Regions from separate parts of the Kitasatospora sp. NBC_01560 genome, predicted to be linked through region 1. Evidence: riboswitches for the same ligand, from Rfam matches in the RefSeq annotation. Region 1 holds a riboswitch; each other region holds the start of a gene.
What was found. Region 1 has a riboswitch for cobalamin ahead of metE (5-methyltetrahydropteroyltriglutamate--homocysteine S-methyltransferase). Riboswitches for the same ligand answer to the same signal wherever they lie in the genome.
Positions count from the first base shown of each region.

Region 2: it holds a riboswitch for cobalamin, as region 1 does, so the genes downstream of both, OH807_RS09785 (HoxN/HupN/NixA family nickel/cobalt transporter) here and metE (5-methyltetrahydropteroyltriglutamate--homocysteine S-methyltransferase) in region 1, are expected to answer to the same signal.
Region 3: it holds a riboswitch for cobalamin, as region 1 does, so the genes downstream of both, OH807_RS25630 (ribonucleoside-diphosphate reductase subunit alpha) here and metE (5-methyltetrahydropteroyltriglutamate--homocysteine S-methyltransferase) in region 1, are expected to answer to the same signal.

Region 1 is NZ_CP109364.1:9,117,500-9,119,754, reverse strand. It holds gene metE (5-methyltetrahydropteroyltriglutamate--homocysteine S-methyltransferase) at 1-899, opposite strand, end outside; cobalamin riboswitch at 1,087-1,256, opposite strand; gene OH807_RS38895 (CARDB domain-containing protein) at 1,676-2,255, shown strand, end outside.
Region 2 is NZ_CP109364.1:2,355,780-2,358,034, forward strand. It holds gene OH807_RS09785 (HoxN/HupN/NixA family nickel/cobalt transporter) at 1-948, opposite strand, end outside; cobalamin riboswitch at 981-1,175, opposite strand; gene OH807_RS09790 (ArsR/SmtB family transcription factor) at 1,258-1,674, shown strand; gene OH807_RS09795 (SRPBCC family protein) at 1,726-2,220, opposite strand; gene OH807_RS09800 (RNA polymerase sigma factor) at 2,217-2,255, opposite strand, start outside.
Region 3 is NZ_CP109364.1:5,860,770-5,863,024, forward strand. It holds gene OH807_RS25630 (ribonucleoside-diphosphate reductase subunit alpha) at 1-1,107, opposite strand, end outside; cobalamin riboswitch at 1,297-1,438, opposite strand; gene OH807_RS25635 (hypothetical protein) at 1,679-2,255, shown strand, end outside.

The DNA of each region.
Region 1 (2,255 bases):
ACCCCGGCCACCAGGCGCTTTCCGGGCAGGCCGCCGACGGCTGCGAGATCGTCCAGGTTGGCGGCGGCCGGTCCGGTGAAGTCCAGTGCCAGGCCCTCGACCGGAGCCTTGGCGAGCACCGGCAGGGCGTCGCCGAGGCGGTCGAAGTACGTCGCGACCAGCAGTTGCGGCCGGTCGGCGAGGGCGCCGAGGTCGCGGTAGGCGCGGGCGGCGGCGTTCAGTTCGGCGGGGGTGCGGTCCTGGACGAGGGCGGGCTCGTCCAGTTGCACCCACTCGGCGCCGGCGGCCTTCAGGTCCGCCAACAGCCGGGCGTAGACGGGTAGCAGGCGGTCGAGCAGGGTGATCGGCTGGAAGTCGGCGGCCACGCCCGGGGCGGGCTTGGCGAGCAGCAGGTACGTGATCGGGCCGACCAGCACCGGGCGGGCGCGGTGGCCGAGCGCCAGCGCCTCGCGCAGCTCCGCGACGGCCTTGGCCGGGTTCGCGGCGAACGTGGTGTCGGGGCCGAGTTCGGGCACCAGGTAGTGGTAGTTGGTGTCGAACCACTTGGTCATCTCCAGCGGCGCCACCTCCTGCGTGCCGCGCGCCATGGCGAAGTAGCCGTCCAACGGGTCGGCGTCGACGGCCGCCCGGTGGCGGGCCGGGATCGCGCCGACGGCCACGCTGGTGTCCAGCACGTGGTCGTAGAGCGAGAAGTCGCCGGTCGGGACCTCCGTGACGCCGGAGTCGACGAGCTGGCGCCAGTTGCCCCGGCGCAGGTCGGCGGCCGTGGCCAGCAGCACGTCGGCGGTGACCGTGCCCTTCCAGTACCCCTCGACGGCCTTCTTGAGCTCCCGGCCCCTGCCCTGGCGGGGGTAGCCGAACACGGTCGCGGTCGCCGCGTCTGCGGACTTCGTGGTCAAGGGACTCTCCTTCGCGAGTCTGTTTCCTCAAGTGCCCGAGGACGGCACGAGGACGCGAAGGGACGACGAACCAGACGGCAGGCCGGCGCTGCAAACGCGCACGCCCGATCCACCCGGTGTGGTCGCCGACCCGCCCTCGAGGTCATCGGACAGCCGCACGCGGGTCCACCGCGGGCGGGCAGCAGGCAGGTCTTCGGACTCGCGGGCACGCCCACCCTGGTTCCAGGGCGGACACCTACTGGCCGTCGCTTCCCAGACCCTCCCGGGCCCAGTGCGTCTGACGGCGGTCGTTCCCGCTCACCGCTGCGGGGCAGTCCCGGACTGGCCAATTGAAAGGCGTCACCGGGTTCCCTCTTACGACACCCCGCCTGGCGGACGGGGCGTACCAGCTACACCCGGCAGCCTACGGCCAATCCCGCGGCATCCGACCGGAGAATCACTCAACCGACCACATTCTGAGACGCCGTCGGAGCCGGCCGACCGGCTGTCACCGTCCCGGGCCCCGGTGCTGACGCCGGCCGAAGCCGGCGCCGGCCGGGCCCGGCCGGGGCCCACCGGCCCGGCGTTCAGGAATCCGGGAGGAGGACCGGGAACGGCGCTGTCCGGTGGACGGCAGTGGTTCATCCGGTGGACGTCGAACGATTGTCCGCATGAATGATCCGCAAGAAGGTCACTCATTGTGCACAAATTGTCGCACCATATGCCTATCGGTCGTGCACCTGCGGCCAACCGGACGGTCTGCGGCGATTCACCCACCCGACCGATCTGGAGCTGAGATGACGCCGAGCAGACCGTCCTTGTCCCGCCGTGGTTCAACCGCGGCCATCGGGCTGGCCCTGGCCGGCACGACGGTGCTGTGGGGATCGGGCACGGCAACGGCCCTGCCGAGGCCGGCCGACGGAACGCAGCCCAAGGCCGTCCCGCACACCCGGGCGGCATGCCCGCCCGCACCCCTGTGGGCGAACACCGGCGGCGGCGACCACCGGCTGATCGAATACAGCCCCACCGGCACGCAGCTGTTCAGCGTGCCGGTGGTGCGGGACTACGGCGACATCGGGTTCAGCGCCGACGGTGGCACGCTCTACGGGATCGACTTCCCCGGCTCCGCCCCCGCGCTGCGCACGATCGACCCGGCCACGGGGGCGGAGACGGCGTCGGTGGCAGTCACCGGCCCGGCGGCATCGCCGTCCGTCAGTGTGTTCAACGCGCTGAGCCCGTTGCCGAGCGGCCTGCTGCTGACCGGCACCTTCAGCACCAACACCATCTTCACGATCGACCCGGCCACCGGCGCGAGCGCCGTCTTCGGCGCCTCGTTCCCGGCCGGGTTCGTGTCGGCGGGTGACTTCCTCTCCCTCG
Region 2 (2,255 bases), 6.8 Mb from region 1:
CTCGTGCAGCACCGCGACCAGCTCGATGGTGCCGATGATGAACGCCACCGCGATCGACAGCCCGGTGATGGTCAGGTTGTAGTACACCTTGCGCACCGGGTTGGAGAACGCCCACTGGTACGCGAAGTTCATGAACGTCCCGTCCAGCGTGTCGAACAGGCTCATCCCCGACGCGAACAGCAGCGGCAGGCAGACGATCGCGTACCAGGGCAGCCCGGCGGCCGCGCCGGAGCCGGCCATCACCATCAGCGTCACCTCGGTCGCGGTGTCGAAGCCGAGGCCGAGCACCATGCCGACCGGGAACATCTGGCCGGGCCGGGTGATCGAGCGGGTCGCCCGGTTCAGCACCCGGGCCATCAGGCCGCGCGAGTTGAGGTGCTCCTCCAGCTCCGCCTCGTCGAACCGACCGGCGCGCATCGACCGGAACACCCTGAGGATGCCGAACAGCGCCGCCAGGTTGAGCGCGCCGATCAGGTAGAGGAAGACGCCGGACGCGGAGGTGCCGACCACGCCGAGCCACTGGTGCGTGGTGGACTCGTCGTCCATCAGCGTGTTGGCCAGCTGCGCGCCGCCCGCCACCAGGGCGGCCATCAGGACCACCATCGAGGAGTGGCCGAGGGCGAACCAGAAGCCCACCGAGACGGGCCGCTTGCCGTCGGCCATCAGCTTGCGGGTGGTGTTGTCGATCACCGCGATGTGGTCGGCGTCGAAGGCGTGCCGCATGCCGAGGGTGTACGCCGTGATGCCCAGGCCCACCCCGAAGACCTGGGTGCCGACCTTGTACTCCTCCGGAGCCACCAGGAAGATCAGCGTCCCGAACGCCACCACGTGCATGGCCAGGATCACCCCCATCAACCCGGCCGTGCGGAGGGTGTCCTCGCGCCGCCAGCGGAAGGTCGGCAGGGCGGTGGACACCGCTGGAACAGCGGCGGTTTCGGGCAGGGTCATCTTCGGATCACGCTCCAGCACCTCGTGGATAGACGTTCGTGAGATGCCGTGGCCGGTCTCCTGGCTGACGGGGCTTCCGCATCCGCCTTCCCAGGCGCGCAAGGCGCCCAGTGGCTTCGTGGATACGGACGAATCCCCCCGATCACAGTGGCGAGGGCCGCTCCGGACTCCGGACCCCTGAGGGTCCGTCACCGGTCTTCCCGAACACCACGGCGGGGAACACCGTAGGGGGCCGCGCGCCACCCTTGCAAGGCTGCGCACCTGCGCAGGTGTCCAGGATCACAGGCCGTGGGCTGCAAGAATGTCCGCATGCATCTCGTACCGGCCGACCGCGCGGGCCACCGCACCATCGACGGACACCGGGTCTGCGAGGCCATCGCCGCCATCGGCGACACCGGTCACGTCCGGTCCTGGGCCGAGCGGTTCTCACTGCTCGCCGACCCGGGGCGGCTCGCCCTGCTGCTCGCCCTGCACCGGGCCGGGCCGCTCGCCGTCTCCGACCTGGCGGTCGCCACCGGGATGCGCGACCCGGCCGTCTCGCAGGCGCTGCGACTGCTCCGCACCGCCGGTGTGGTGACCGGTGACAAGGACGGCCGTGTGGTGCGCTACCGGCTCGTGGACGAGGCTCTGCGCCCCCTCCTCGACGAGTGCGCCGCCGCCGAGCACGACGAGCACGGCGAGCCCCCGCTCCCCGCACCACCGCGGCCGGCCGACCTGACCGGCTGACCGGCTGACCGGCTCCGCCCACGGGACACCGCCCCGGGCCCGGAGTCCGCCTCACCGCTCCCGCCCTCGCCCCTCCCGTACCAGCCGTTCGAAGCGGTCCAGCGAGCGCCGGGCCAGGGGGTCGGTCGCGGGCCGCAGGAGCAGCCCGAGCGGGCCCGCGCCGGGGAGCCGGAACGCGCCGAGGAAGGCGAAGCGGGTGCCGGCCGCCTCGGGGCGGGCCGCCATCCCGCCGAGCAGGAAGCGGCTGCGCATCAGGCACCAGCCGGGTGCCAGCTCGACGTCGAAACGGGCCCGCAGCCGGGTGTGGCCGGTCACCAGCGCCTCGGCGCGGCCGTCCGCCGGTCCCTCGGTGACGCGGACCGACCGAATGTCCGGCAGCCAGCGCGGGAGCCCTTCCTCCAGGTCGGCCGCGGCCGCCCAGACCTGCTCGAAGGGCGCCTCGATCAGCGCCTCCCGGACGGCGGCGCCGGGGGTCACGGCGGCGATCACGTGCAGCCGGCGCACCGGGTCGAAGGCCGCAGTCGGCCAGGGGATCCGTGCGCTCACTGCTGCCACGCCCTTCGAAAGCCGAGCCGGGCCCG
Region 3 (2,255 bases), 3.3 Mb from region 1:
CGCCTCGTCGAAGTCGGCGCCCCAGAGGTCGACCAGCTCGGGCACGTCGGCCGGGGAGAAGAGCGACCAGTCGGCGTTGGCGTTGACCCGGCGCATGAACTCGTCCGGGATCCAGTGCGCCAGGTTGAGGTTGTGCGTGCGGCGCGCCTCCTCACCGGTGCTGTCGCGCAGCTCCAGGAACTCCTCGATGTCCGCGTGCCAGGTCTCCAGGTAGACGCAGGCCGCGCCCTTGCGGCGGCCGCCCTGGTTGACGGCGGCGACCGAGGAGTCGAGGGTGCGCAGGAACGGGACGATGCCGTTGGACTTGCCGTTGGTGCCCCGGATCAGGCTGCCGCGGGAGCGGATCCGCGAGTAGGAGAGGCCGATGCCGCCGGCGTGCTTGGAGAGGCGGGCGATCTGGGCGTACCGGGAGTAGATCGAGTCCAGGTTGTCCAGCGGCGAGTCGAGCAGGTAGCAGCTCGACATCTGCGGGTGCTTGGTGCCGGAGTTGAAGAGGGTCGGCGAGGAGGTCAGGTACTCCAGCCGACTCATCAGGCGGTACAGCTCGGCCACCTCGCGCACCGACTGCTCGTTGTCGCCGACCGCCAGGCCACAGGCGACGCGGAGCAGGAAGTGCTGCGGGGTCTCGACCACCTTGCGGGTGATCGGGTGGCGCAGCAGGTAGCGGGACTGCACGGTGCGCAGGCCGAAGTACTCGAAGCGGTCGTCGCCCTGCGGGTCGACCAGCGCGTCCAGGGTGTCTGCGTGCTTGGCGACGAAGGCCGCGGTGGTGTCGCCGATCAGGCCCTCGGCGTGGCCGACGGCGATCGAGGCGGAGAAGCAGACCGAACCCTGGCCGACCGCCTCGTCGACGATCTCCAGTGCGAGCAGGCGGGAGGCCAGCTTCGAGTACTGCGGGTCCTCGGCGATCATCGACGCTGCGGCGTCCACGGCCAGCCCGCGCAGCTCGGCGAAGTCCGAGCCGGCGTGGCGGCCGCGCAGCGCGGCGGCGGCGACATGGCCGGGGTCCACCTGCGGCAGGTCGACACTGCGGTCGGTCAGCAGCCGGAGCAGCGCGCCGCCCGGGTCGGAGACCGTCGGGACGGCGGGGGAACCCTGGGCGGGCAGGGTGACTGAGGCAGCGGTGGTCAAGGCGCTCTCTCCTGGCGGCGATCGGCGGCTGTGGATCGGGGGGCGCCGGGCCGTTCGGGGCAGGGGAGCACGGCGCGACGGCCGGAAGGCGTCGCGCGACGGTGACATCCCCGGCCCGCCCGCGAGGCCCGGAAGTGGTGCAGTGCTGGAGGCCCCTGCGGGGAGGCCGGACGGCACGCCGTCGGCAGGTACTCGGACTCGCGGGCTCTGGTCGGAGCCGCCCGCACACCGCTGCGGGGCAGTCCCGGACTCGCACCGGGTTCCCCTGCGTCGACAGCAGGATTGAGCATACATCTAGTGGTGTCCGCTCGATGCGACACCACATCTTGTGCGGCGCCGCGTGTCGGCCCGGTGACCGGTGGTACCGGAACGGGCCCGTTGCAGGGCCGGGCCGGGGCCCCGGCGGCGCCCGGGCCCGGCCCGGGCGGGTGCGCGGCCGGCGCCCGGGGGTGTCCGGATTGGGAAACGGAATGGTCACCGGGCGGGAGTTCGGTCAGGAGCATGCCCTACGATCACGGCTCATGAGGGAGCGGAGCGAGGGGGACGCATGAGCGACGGAACGGGCGCACCCGGACAGGCACCGCAGGGGCAGCAGCCGCCCGGGCCGGTGCCACCAGCGCCGTACCCCGGCGCACAGCCGGCACCGCCGGCGCCGGGCGGATTCGGCCCGCCGCCCGCCTCCTACGGGCCGCCGGTGCCCGCGCAGCAGCCGGTGGTTCCGCCGGTGCCCGTGGTGCCGCAGCCGCCCGCGCCGCAGCCCGTCCAGCCGCAGCCGGTCCACCAGCAGCCGGTGCCCCAGCCGGTCCGCCAGCAGCCGCCGCAGCCGCCCGTGCAGGCCCAGCCGCCCGCCCCGCAGCCGCCGCAGCCGGTGCAGCAGCAGCCGGTCCAGCCGCACCCCGGGCAGCCGTTCCCGCAGCAGCAGATGCCACCGCAGATGCCGCAGCAGCAGTGGCAGGCCCAGCCGCCCGCCCCGCAGCCGCACGGCGAGCCGGACTGGGCGGCGCTGGCCGACCGGAACGAGGCCGACGCCAAGCGCAAGGGCCGGCGGAGGATCATCGGCGCGGCGGTCGCCGTGGTCGTGGTCGGCGGCCTGATCGCCGGCGGCCTGATGTTCCTGAAGAAGG